One region of the Oceanobacter antarcticus genome, then DNA from elsewhere that is predicted to be linked to it. Evidence: predicted binding sites of a transcription regulator. Region 1 holds the regulator's gene; each other region holds the start of a gene.
What was found. Region 1 encodes FliA, which starts transcription of late flagellar genes. Its sites were predicted from a motif close to CTAAAGTTNNNNNNNNNNCNGCCGATA; they were not measured.
Positions count from the first base shown of each region.

Region 2: a site for FliA is predicted at 1,354-1,380, ahead of fliD (flagellar filament capping protein FliD). Genes of this name have one in related genera too.
Region 3: a site for FliA is predicted at 1,105-1,131, ahead of WG929_RS15410 (flagellin N-terminal helical domain-containing protein). Genes of this name have one in related genera too.
Region 4: a site for FliA is predicted at 1,941-1,967, ahead of fliK (flagellar hook-length control protein FliK). Genes of this name have one in related genera too.

Region 1 covers NZ_JBBKTX010000021.1:60,989-64,137, reverse strand. Annotated here, with positions in the region: gene WG929_RS15960 (protein phosphatase CheZ) at 1-445, opposite strand, end outside; gene cheY (chemotaxis response regulator CheY) at 461-835, opposite strand; gene WG929_RS15950 (RNA polymerase sigma factor FliA) at 1,102-1,839, opposite strand; gene WG929_RS15945 (MinD/ParA family protein) at 1,843-2,664, opposite strand; gene flhF (flagellar biosynthesis GTPase FlhF) at 2,666-3,149, opposite strand, start outside.
Region 2 covers NZ_JBBKTX010000020.1:33,524-36,672, reverse strand. Annotated here, with positions in the region: gene fliD (flagellar filament capping protein FliD) at 1-1,299, opposite strand, end outside; gene WG929_RS15415 (flagellar protein FlaG) at 1,409-1,789, opposite strand; gene WG929_RS15410 (flagellin N-terminal helical domain-containing protein) at 1,851-3,149, opposite strand, start outside.
Region 3 covers NZ_JBBKTX010000020.1:29,523-32,671, forward strand. Annotated here, with positions in the region: gene gloA (lactoylglutathione lyase) at 1-292, opposite strand, end outside; gene nth (endonuclease III) at 350-985, opposite strand; gene WG929_RS15410 (flagellin N-terminal helical domain-containing protein) at 1,215-3,149, shown strand, end outside.
Region 4 covers NZ_JBBKTX010000007.1:120,084-123,232, reverse strand. Annotated here, with positions in the region: gene fliK (flagellar hook-length control protein FliK) at 1-1,697, opposite strand, end outside; gene ccmA (cytochrome c biogenesis heme-transporting ATPase CcmA) at 2,099-2,782, shown strand; gene ccmB (heme exporter protein CcmB) at 2,779-3,149, shown strand, end outside.

The DNA of each region.
Region 1 (3,149 bases):
AAGCGTCGATATCCCGCGACAATACCCGGAATTCATCCGGCTTGAGTTCCTTGTTAAGAAATCGCTGCCATTGTTGCCCTAATGAACCGGCTCGATCCCGAATGGAAAGTGCCAACGGCATACCGGCATCCACCAGATCCATGGTGCGATTAGCCGACTTGTTGGTCATCTCGATCACGTACTCAAGTTTGTCGGTCGCACTTTCGATCTCTGACCCGGCACCCGGCGATTCAATATTGAGGTTTTTGATGGCTTCGTGCAGTGCTCTGGTGAGTCGACCAATTTCTTCATACAGGGTCTTATCCCGTACATCATTCAGCTGATTCACCAGGGACACCGCATGACTGACTTCGCCGCGCTCAATGCTTTCCACCATCGACTGCGCCAGGTTTTTCATTGCCAGGCTGGTCGACTGCGCCAGTGGTTGCGAATTGCTCTCGGACATGGGTAAACCCCGGAGTTAGCTTTCGACACGCTCAAAGATTTTTTCAATCTTTTCCTTGAGCACTGCAGCAGTAAATGGCTTCACGACGTAACCGTTCACACCAGCCTGAGCGGCCGCCACGATCTGCTCGCGCTTGGCTTCTGCGGTCACCATCAATACGGGCAAGCTTCGCAGTCGCTCGTCTGCCCTCACCTTTTTGAGCAGATCAATCCCCGTCATCCCAGGCATATTCCAGTCTGTTACCAGGAAATCGAAGTCACCTTGCTGCAACATCGGCAAGGCGGTTGATCCATCATCTGCTTCAGCAGTATTGGTGAAGCCCAGATCGCGCAGCAGATTTTTAACGATGCGTCTCATCGTGGAAAAATCGTCAACGATGAGGATTTTCATGTTCTTGTCCAAAACGACCTCCAATAGTCGACTTTTCTAACAAGCCGTTTCTGATGCCCATTGATACCCGTAGTACTCAAGGACTCTACTGCAAGTGTAGACCCAGTCTGACGGTTATCCAGCAAGCCTGGAGAGTTTCCTGTTGTCGCCATGGCCAACCACTAACAACCGCAATCCCTGCGGTTTCATGCTGTCGACAAGGGTATCGGCCAGACGGGGAATAACTGAATACAAGTGCTCTGTCGTAGCGCAGAAACAAGGGAAATTCAGCTTGCCCAGCCACCCAGTCGAGCCTTCAATCGATGGGCCGCCTGACTGTGAATCTGGCACACCCGGCTTTCACTCACTCCCAGTACGGCGCCTATTTCCTTGAGGTTGAGTTCTTCATCATAATAGAGCGATAACACCAGTTGCTCCCGCTCTGGCAGGCCACGAATGGCATCCGCCAGCTGCTGCTGAAAAGCCCCCCGTTCGATACTGTGGGATGGATCATCGTTGTTGGACAAGAGAGCATCGACGCCATCACTACCGTCGTTGTTTTCGAGCATTTCTTCATAGCTGAACAGTCGGCATCCAGCGCTGTCGCGCAGGATTGCGTGATAGTCGTCGGCACTCAGTCCCAGACGCTCAGCCACGTCACTGTCTTCCGCATCGCGGCCGGTTTCACCTTCTATTTGCTGGATCGCTTCACTGATCCGGCGGCTGTTGCGATGCACCGAACGTGGTGCCCAATCGCCCCGACGAATTTCATCCAGCATGGCACCCCGAATACGGATGCCTGCATAGGTTTCAAAGCTGGCGCCTTTGTCGCCATCGTATTTACGCGCCGCTTCCAACAAGCCAATCATGCCAGCCTGGATCAGATCGTTGACCTGCACCGAATCCGGTAGCCGTGCCATCATGTGGTGGGCGATACGCTTGACCAGAGTCGCGTGCTCATGCACACGCTCATCCACCTTGTGTTTTTCAACCTCGGTATAGGCGAGGCAACTGCTCCGATTCACAACTCACACTCCAACCTGTTGCTGCACCAGACGATCAACAAAAAACTCCAGATGACCCCGTGGTGTCGTTGGTAGTGGCCAGGCATCCACTTTTTTCGCCAGCGCCCGGAAGGCAATTGCCGCACGGGAACGGGGATAGGTTTCAATCACCGCTTTCTGACGCTGAACCGCACGCTTGACGGCGTCGTCCTGGGGAACCGCGCCGACATACTGCAAAGCCACGTCGAGGAAGCGATCCGTCACCTTGGTGAGTTTGGCAAATAGCGCATGGCCGTCTTGTGGGGTACGCACCATATTGGCGACGATACGAAAGCGGAACATGCCGTAATCCCGACTTAACAACTTGATCTGGGCGTAGGCGTCGGTAATCGAGGTGGGTTCGTCGGTCACTACCAGCAATACTTCCTGAGCCGCACACACAAAACTGAGCACGGTATCGGAGATGCCCGCTGCGGTATCAACGATCAAGACGTCGATATCGTCGCCCAGCTCACTGAAGGCCTGTATCAACCCGGCATGCTCCCTATTGTTCAGCTGCGACAGTTTCTGGGTGCCAGAGGCCGCCGGTACAATGCGAATACCGCCAGGGCCACGAACCATGATGTCACGCAGGTCACACTCCCCTGCCAGTACGTTTTCAATGGTGCGGGCGGAACTGATACCCAGCAGAATATCGATATTGGCCAATCCAAGGTCAGCGTCCAATACCACAACACGACGCCCCAGCTCTGCCAGTCCGATCGCCAGGTTGACGGAGACGTTACTTTTACCCACACCTCCCTTGCCACCGCTGACGGCAATGACTTGAACAGGATGATTTGCCATATTAATGAACTCCTTGTAGGGAACCGGTCTGGCGACGATTGGCCAGACTCATGGCCTCTGCCGCCTGCCAGCGGGTACGCGCCATACGCGCCATTTGCTCCGCCAGTCTGACTAACTTGCCAGCATCCGGATAATGCAGGTCATCGGGAATCTTCGGGCCATCCGCAATCATCACTAATGGCAACCGGGTCAGGGCTGCCACACTCATCGCAGGCCCAAGACTGAAACACTCGTCCAGTTTGGTAAAAATACAGCCCGCCAGTCCGGCCGGTTTAAAGTGTTCATAATTTTCCTGCAAGCAACGTCCCTGACTGGTCAACGGCAAGGTCAGCAAGCAGCGCATACGCGAACCACTGCCTTTACGGGTACAGGCCCGCTTCAACATCGCTAACTGTCCCTGAAACGATGGATCCTGACTCGCCAGACCAGCGGTATCGACCAGCACCAGGCGCTTCTTTTTCTTACCCGTCAGTGTTTCCAACGTC
Region 2 (3,149 bases), on a different contig from region 1:
ATACATTGCCTGGGTGGCCAGCTGGGTGACATGGACATCGTAGCTGCCTGGTTGAGTATTGATCGAGTCGTTGACGTAAGTTACCTGACTGTCGGTGGTCAGACCCGACTTGGCCAGAATACTGGCAACGGCACGGCGGTCGGACGTGATCGCCTCGTTAAACGTGGTTTGATCAAAATAGAGCAAATAATCGTTGTCCTGATCGGTATTGACCCCGAGTTCCGTCAACGAGCGGAAAGCAGACCCCGACAACCCGGCAATCGGTTGGCTGATCAGTGACCGTACCTGATACTGGATCGAGCGTATGGTGGAGTCTCCCAGCAACAACCCGGCCTGTTCGTTGGCCGAATCGTAGGTGCTGAGCTCGTCGCTGAACTGCTTGAAGGTATTATAGGCATCGACAAATGCCTGAAGGTTTTCTGATAGCTGCTCCACATCTGCGGCCACCGTCACCGTCACCGTATTGCCGACATCGGCATTTTGCAGATTCAGCGTAACGCCCTTCACCACTTCATCCACGGCGTTGCTGCTGCGGGTAATATTCAGGCCATTGACCCGTAGCTGAGCGTCTTGTCCGGTGCTGGTTTCTTCCAGGGACGAATAGGCGCCCTGGGAAGCATTAAACGCTAACGCCGACAAACCTGTGGTTAACTCGGCCCCGGAGCTGTCCAGCGCTTGAATCCGCATGGCTTGCTCTTTACCGGTGTCGGCCGAGGTCATCAGCAGGCGGTAACCACTGCCGTCGTTGATAATAGATGCCGTCACACCCATATCGGCGCTGTTAATGGCATCACGAATGCCACTCAGGGTGCGATTGGAATTGTCGATCGAAATGGTCGTACCGGGTTTGTCCGGGTTCACATCCTGTCCGGTCAGGTTGCCATCGGTGTCGTAGCTGTTTTCACCAAAGGTGAAGACCAGTTTGCCAGTGCCAACGATTTCATCAAAACTGGTGTAACGGTCACTGGCCAGAGAATGAGCTCTGGCGGTATTGAGTACCTCAATGGTATAGCTACCAGGTTCGGCCACGCTGGAAGTGGTCGCGGTAAGAATATCCTCGTTGGAAGACGTCGCCACAGTGGCATTCGCCAACGACGGACTGGCCAGCTTGCTCACAGCGGAATCAAGCGTTGAAAGCTGCGACTGTATTTCGCCATAAGCGGTAATTTTGGCTTCTACCAACTGCTGTTTTGAATCCAGCCTCAGATCCGCGGCCTCGCGCTCGGCATTGATAATGTTTTCCACCAGCTCGGTGGTCAACACGCCAGATCCCAGGCCCAGCGACTCAATAGATGCCATCAGTAACTCCCGCTGGCCATATTCGACCACTCATAAAAAAACCCACACTGACGTTATCGGTCAGTGCGGGTTTTTCTTGAGCCGGGGAATCCCGGATCCTGTTTGTCGCCTAGACCTGGGCACTGAACAATAACGATGGTTCCTCATCATTCAATTTTTGCGCCAGTTCAAGGGCCAGTTCACTGGGAATCTGGCGAATCAGTTCTTCGGACTGCTTGTCGTAAACCCGAATAATAGTCTCGCCGCTGCTTTCATCCAGTTGAAAGTCCAGTGTCCGTTCCGATTGCTGCACGTATTCGTTAATACGAGAGATGGCTTCTTGCACCTGCTGCTGGTCAGGAACGGCGCTTGACTGCCCCTTGTTGCCAGCGGCTGGCAAGTCTTTGCCGGTTCCGGTTGTACCCAGTGGACTCTGGCCGTTGTTGTCACGATACATGGTGGCAACGTTGGTAGGGATTCTGGTGGTTGAATTCACGTTAATGTCGCTCATGTGGTTCACCTCACGGTCTTGAAACGATCAGTGGTGGCCGTCAGGCCACCACGTCTGTGGGTTAACCCAGCAGAGACAGAACTTGCTGACCTGCAGCGTTCGCCTGAGCCAGAACGGAAATACCTGCCTGCTGCAGCACCTGGGTGCGAGACATCTCGGCTGTTTCTGCCGCAAAGTCTGCATCCTGAATCCGCGAGTTGGCCGCATTCAGGTTTTCCGAGGTCACTTGCAAGTTACTCACGGTGGATTCCAGACGGTTCTGGATCGCACCGAGATCAGCACGCTGGGAAGCCACCTGTTCGATCGCATTGTCGACTGACTTGATCGCCGACTGAGCGCCTTCGAAGGTCGAGATGTCGATATCTTTCAGATACTGGCCATCTTCACCACCGCCGTACGTGCCCGCTTGCAAGCCCAGAGCCGACAGCTCATCAGCACCGTTCTCACCATTACTGACTTCAATCGCACTGGCTGAAGTCAGCGTTACGGTTGAATAGGTCGTGCCGGCAGTATTCGCGTAGGTCGAGGAGGTACCCGACAGATCCGCTTCACCCACTCCGGCTTCATCGGCGCTTAAACCAATGGCGTTACCAAAGTTGCTGGAATCAAAACCCGCCGCTGCGTTAGTGGATGCCTTGTTGTCGATGGCCACCGAAATGTTACGGCCATCGGCAGCGGTCAGGGTGATCGACTCACCGTTATCTTCCGCCATCACACCGGTCTGACCGGATACCGAGTTGATTGCATCGATCGCGGTTTGACGGTCACGTCCTTCATCACCGGTCAGATTGATCGCCGTGGTTTCGACGTTATTGATTATCACCGTACCGGTCGATCCGGCAGCCGCTTTGTCCAGCAGACTGGTATCACCACCACCGTTCATCGTGGTGGCATTCACTTCAGCGGTCACCCCGGTTTCTGCGCTCGACTTGTTGATCGCAGCGGCTACGGCGATACCACCGGCAGCGGCATCACTGGTCAAGGCGACAGTATCGGAGGCAGTATCATCCCTGGCATTGGCACCCTGAATAGACGTACCGTTAATCACCAGATCGCCGTTTTCCATAGCGTTTGGCGTCACCGCCTGGGTGACTTCACTGCCAGAGACAAAACCACCTTCGATAGCAAACGTGCCGTTAGTGACATCCACTTCGGAACTGGCACCAGTACTACCAGAGGTGAACACCAGGCTGCTATTGTCTGCCGATACACCCACTGTCATCGCCGGTACTGTAGTACCTGAAGCCGTTGTGGTAATCGCACCAGCGTCACCTACCCCGGTGTCGGCAATAGTCAGAGCGACACTACCAGCATCCTGGCCACCCACCCGGCTGATTTCCAACTTGTCGTTGTTGATCTC
Region 3 (3,149 bases), on a different contig from region 1:
GAGTTACCTTGCCTCCGCTGGCGCGAATGTTATCGCAAGCTGCGGCAGCGTCGTCTACTTCCAGTGCAATATGGCCGTAGGCATTGCCGAGGTCATATTCGCTCTGGCCCCAGTTATAGGTCAGCTCCAGCACAGCGCCTTCACTTTCTGGCTGATAACCAACGAAGGCGAGTGTGTACTGGTAATCTTTATTGTCGTGCTGACGCAACAGTTCCATACCCATCACCTGGGTATAAAAGTCGATAGAGCGTTGCAGGTCGCCTACTCGCAACATGGTGTGCAGCATTCTCATGGTGAACCTCTCTTGTTTATCCGGTTGGGTGTTCTGAACCCGTTGCCAGGCAGCCGTTCAGTCCGACGTTTTCTGTTTGTATTCGCACAGGTCTTCTATCAAGCATGAACCACAGCGCGGCTTGCGGGCAATGCAGGTATAACGACCGTGCAAAATAAGCCAGTGGTGGGCATCGAGCTGAAATTCTTTCGGTATCAGCCGTAATAGCCGTTGCTCCACTTCAACCACGTCTTTGCCCGGTGCGATACGGGTACGGTTAGATACTCTGAAAATATGGGTGTCGACTGCAATAGTTGGCTGGCCGAACGCTGTGTTCAGCACCACATTGGCGGTTTTTCTGCCAACGCCGGGCAATGCTTCGAGCGCTTCACGGGTTTGAGGCACTTGACTCTGGTGCTGATGGATCAGGATATCGCAGAGATTGATGACGTTTTTGGCCTTGCTGTTAAACAGACCAATGGTTTTGATGTATTGCTTCAGACCCTCTTCACCCAGTGCCCGCAACGTTTCTGGAGTATTGGCCACCGGATAGAGCTTGCGAGTGGCCTTATTGACCGACACATCCGTCGCTTGGGCCGACAGCAATACCGCAATCAGCAGCTCAAAAGGGGTGCTGTATTCCAGCTCGGTTTTTGGTTCGGGGTTGGCTGCTCTCAGGCGGCTGAAAATCTCGGTACGTTTTGCTTTATTCATGGAGCAATTCAGAATCAATCACAGGTCAGGGGTGGGTACTGTGCCATGACCGGCCAGCCCAGCCCAGCAGATTACGCCCCCTACGGAGAATCCCCGGCTGAGGGGCAATCAAAAAACTTCTAAAGAACTCTGAAGGTGGGCCGTTAACGACTATGAAACTGTTAGGCGGAGCACTGCCAAACACCCATCAGCGATGGTGGTGGCTCCAGATTCTCATAGGAGATAGACCATGCCCCAAATTATTAATACCAACATCGCGTCCTTGAATGCCCAGCGCAACCTGGACAAGTCACAGTCCGCGAATCAGCAGGCTCTGGAGCGTCTGTCTTCGGGTCTTCGCATTAACAGTGCGAAAGATGATGCGGCCGGTTTGGCCATTTCTACCCGTTTTACTTCCCAGATCAAGGGTCTGGGAGTGGCGGTTCGTAACGCCGGTGATGGTATCGCCCTGGCCCAGACCGCAGAAGGTGCGTTGGGTTCGGTGAACGAAAACCTGCAGCGTATTCGTGAATTGGCGGTTCAGTCGGCCAACTCGACCAACTCCGATGTCGATCGTGAGGCGTTGCAGGCAGAAGTGGATCAGCTGGTAGCGGAAATTACCCGTACTTCGGAAGAAACCGATTTTAACGGTCGTAAACTGCTGGATGGTTCTTTTTCTGCGACCTTCCAGATTGGTGCTAATGCCGGTCAAACGGTGGACGTTTCGATTGCTGAACTGACCGCCGACAAGCTCGGTGTGGGTCAGGCTAATGGCGTTAGCGCTCTGGGTAATGAAAACGGCTTGCGCAGCGGCGATCTGATTATTAATGGTACTGCGATTGATCCTTCCCGCAGCGGTGATGACACTTCATCTGTGTCGGGCCGTGAAGCGTCGGCGATTGCCAAAGTGGCCGCCATCAATGCCAAGTCGGATGAAACCGGTGTCACGGCTGAAGTGAACACTAACGTGGCGTCTGGCAGTGAGATGGTGGCGGGTCAGGCCTCCGGTACCATGACGCTGAATGGCGTGGATATCAGTTTGGCAACGGGTGGGCTGGATACCTCTGCCGACCGCGATTCAGTGATTTCTTCCATTAACGCCAAGTCTGACCAGACCGGTGTGGTGGCTACGGACGGTGGTGATGGCGGCGGTGTGACGCTGGAGGCGAAAGATGGCCGTAATATCACGGTGGATCTGGGCACTTCCGGTAACCTGACCGAAGCAGCGACTGGTCTCTCCAGTGGCACCAGCTACGGTGGTTTCACGCTGATTTCTCAGGATGGCTCTGATATCGAAGTTGAAGGTGGTCAGGGCACTGGCACCGGCGATATTCGTAACTCGGGTCTGACGGCGGGCACTTACTCCGGCCGTGCGGCTGCGATTACCAGTACGGTGACGACTTCGTCTATCTCGTCTGCTGAGTCAGCCGCTACCTTTACGACGGCGGATATGTCAATTGCCGCTGGTACGGCTGTTAATGCAACCAACAATACGTTTGAACTCAACGTCAATAACTCTGGGTTCCAGACCCTGACGCTGGATTCTAGCTACGATCCTTCTGCCAATGGTGGCACGGGCAGTGTCGGCACGTATGACAATGCCGAAGACCTGGCTTTGCACATCAATAATGCCATTGCCAACGACGCCAACTTCCAGGATGCCGATGGTAATGCCCTGGTCGCCGCATCTGCTAATGATGATGGCAGCCTGACGTTCACCACGACCGAAGTAGGGGCGGATGCCAATGTCGTTGCTCGCTCTGGCAGCGCCAATATGGATATTGCCACTGCGACATCGGAAACGTCTGGTACCGATGGCGGCAATTACGCCCAAAGCAAGATGGATTTTATTTTTGACGGCGTGAACTCTATTGCTGGTGGTAATACCGTACGTCTGGGCCTGACTGGTTCCGGTACCGGTTCGGTTGCGGCGGCTGCGGGTACTGATCTGACGCTTTCAGCTGGCACTTATACAACCGCACAATCGTTTGCTGATGAATTGAACAGCCAGATTGCGGGTAACGCATCACTGGCGGGCAAGGTTGAAGCCGCTGTTTCTGAGGATGGCAAATCCGTACTGCTGAACGCGGTACTGGCAGATACCGGCACCAACTCCATTACCGCTATTGATGTGGATGCAGCATCCACAACCGTAACCACGCTGGTGAATGAAAACGTTGAGCAT
Region 4 (3,149 bases), on a different contig from region 1:
GTGTGCAAATCCACCAGTCGTTGGGTAATAACGTTTTGCTGCCCGACGGGCAGTGAGCCGTGACGCACTTCCATTTGTTGTACTTCTGCTCCTAGCGCTTGCAGCCGCTGGCGTAATGGCTGCAAGGCGGCGCTTAGCATGTGCCGGGTGTGCTGTTGGGAAGACCAGAAAGTGATGTCCAGCCTGGGCCAGCCCAGCTGGATCTCCACATCCAGCGGCCCAAATTGTTCCAGTTCGAAATGTAATTTGAGCTGCCACACCGGCTGGCGTTGTGCCGCCGCTGATGGCGGGCTGTGCTGGTGTTGGGCGTTGGGGTCGTCGCTGTTATGTGTGGGTGGTGAATGTGGGCTATTGGTGCTGGCCGCTTCGCTACTGCGTGGTTCTGGCGGACGTTGCTCGGCGCTGTGGGGAGAACCGTCTTGGCGTTGCACGTCAATCCGTACCTGCTGCAAGGCCTCACCGTCCTTTAACAGCAGCAAGGTCTGCAACAAGGAACGCGGCTCGCTGGCCATGTTGAGTTGCCGGGTTTCAATACCGGCCAACAGTTGTTTCAGCGGTCGGCTGAGGGGTGTTTCTGACGCCAGCGTCCAGCTTAATGGAATGGTGCGCGAGTGGTTGCCTTCCAGATCCAGAATACTCTGTGCCAGTACGGCCTTGAGGTTGGTCAGACTCGGCGTACGGTCGCTGACATGCGCTACTGCGGCGGCCATTTGCTGGCTGTAATTCTGGCTGATCTGCTGCAACGTTTGTTGTAATGGTTGTGGTGGCTGCTTGGCTGGCTGGCTCAATGGTAAGGGGGCTGTTTGCTCTGGCGTTGTCGTGGCTGCTGGCATCTGTGGTCGCGCTGGCGATAATGCCGCCAGGCGTTGCCATAGCTGCTCGGCGATACCTGACATTTTGCCGCTGCCGCTATTATCTGAGTTGCCTGGGCTGCTCACGGCGGCGTTCAGTTTGGCTAATAGCTGGGCTTCGTGAAAAACCCCGGATTGTTGAATGGCTGTTTTGATCGCGGCGGCATCACGGCCGCCTGCCTGTGGCAGCTGGTTATGCCATTGTTGTAACAACGCTTGCGTCTGCTGACTCAAACCGGGTGTCGTGGTGCCATTGTTTGATGGGGTGTTTGATGGGGTCGTCAGAGATGGGCTGACGGGTGTGGGCAAAGGGCGGTTGCCCTTGGGTTGGGCGGAGGACGGAGTTTGTAGCAGCTGCATCAGGACGCCGATGACATTCGTGCTTGTATTGGTTGTTGTGGTTATCGGGCTGGGTATCGTGCTGCTGGCTTGATTGCTGATCGGGTACGCAGGGCTGGTCAGTGTGGCCGTCGTAGGCTGTGCCGGTTGTGAGGCGGGAGGTTGCAGGGGTAAGCGCGAGGCCAGCAGGCGGGCAATAGCCTGTTCCGGTGGGACTGATGTGGACTGGGACGGCTGGCCGCTGTGTTGTTGGGCATCCGCTTTGATCACCGTCAGTGCTGGCCCCGGTTTGAGAACCATGGTCAGGCGTGTTCCCGGTGCAAAATCCTGTTCGCTGTTCACCGTCAGCTGTTGATCCGCCACGGCCAATGTCAGGGTGTAGCGTCGGGCGGTAGTGTCGGCAGAGGGTGTGCTGGTTAATACCCGCGCCTGTATCACCGGCTCGCGCCGTGCGGGTGTCTCCAGCGCGGTACGTTGCAGTAAATCGCTTGTAATCAGCGGCCTCACGCCAGGCTCCCGTCCAGGCTTGGCTGGTAGCGCTCAGTGTCAGTGCCAATCGGGTAACACGTCGGCCTGAATCGGATCATCGGTTACCTCCCGCATAGGTTGAGGGCGCATCTGTCAATGACTGCGTGTATTAATGACTGTGCGTCGAAACGACGGCGCTGACAATCGACTCAAAATACGCATTGATAAACTCGGTTTTGCCTTGTCCTGTCATCGCTCGCTACCTTTTTGGCTGTACCCTGTTATCGGCGCTTGAGGCAGGATCTGAAGTGCGTCTGATGAATGAGACAAATTGATCGAATGACCCATCCGGTCAAGCCACAGTCTGTACGGTTTTTGTATATAATGCGCCCGCCATTATTGGCAGTGGCAACTGATTTGGCACAACTACCGGGGTTTGAATGGCGAATCGTTATAGCGATAACAGCGTGTCTCTGAGCGCAACTCAGTTGTATTGTGAGCGCGATGACCGGGTGTTGTTCGATCGTCTGAACCTGGCCGTCAATAATGGCGATTTATTACAGCTGGCCGGCCCTAATGGTGCCGGTAAAACCACCTTGTTGCGGTTGCTTGCCGGTTTGAATCGCGATTTTGACGGGGCGTTGCAGTGGCATGGCCAACCGCTATCCGTCGTTTTTTCCGATTACGCCCGTCAACGTCTGTATCTTGGCCATCTGGCAGCGATCAAGCGGGGGCTGACGCCGCTGGAAAATTTGCGCTGGCTGGTCAGCCCATGGATGTCTGCGGAATCTGCGGCGGTGATTACCGATGATGATCTCTGGCGGGCGCTGGAGGCGGTCGAACTGGGCGGCTATGAAGAGACGCCTTGTAATCAGCTGTCGGCAGGGCAGCAGCGCCGCGTCGGCTTGTCGCGTCTGGCGATTGTATCGGCACCGTTGTGGATTCTGGATGAGCCGTTTACGGCGCTGGATATTGCCGGTGTTGCCTGGCTTGAAACACAGATCCAGCAGCATGTTGCCCGCAATGGCGCGGTCATTATTACCAGTCATCATGCCTTGCAGAATATACCGTCGCTCACACGTCTGGATCTGGGTGAACTGGCGTTGGCGGGAGGACTCTCATGAGCCTGGTCGTCGCGACCATTAAGCGGGACTTGCTGCTGGCCGGGCGAAATCCCGGTGAGTGGCTCAACCCCTTGATGTTTTTTTTAATGGTGGTGGCGATGTTTCCGCTGGCGGTGGATCCGGATCCTGACTTTCTGGCGCGTATTGCCGGTGGTGTGATCTGGGTGGGTGCCTTGCTGGCGACCTTGCTGTCGCTCGATGCGCTCTACAAGGCGGATGTCGAGGACGGCACTCTGGAACAGTGGCTGGCGTCGGGTGAGTCGCTTTATCTGTTGGCACTGGCCAAGGCTCTGGTGCATTGGCTCTGCAGCGGTTTGCCGCTGACGTTGATGGCGCCGGTGTTGGGATTGATGATGGCGCTGCCTGA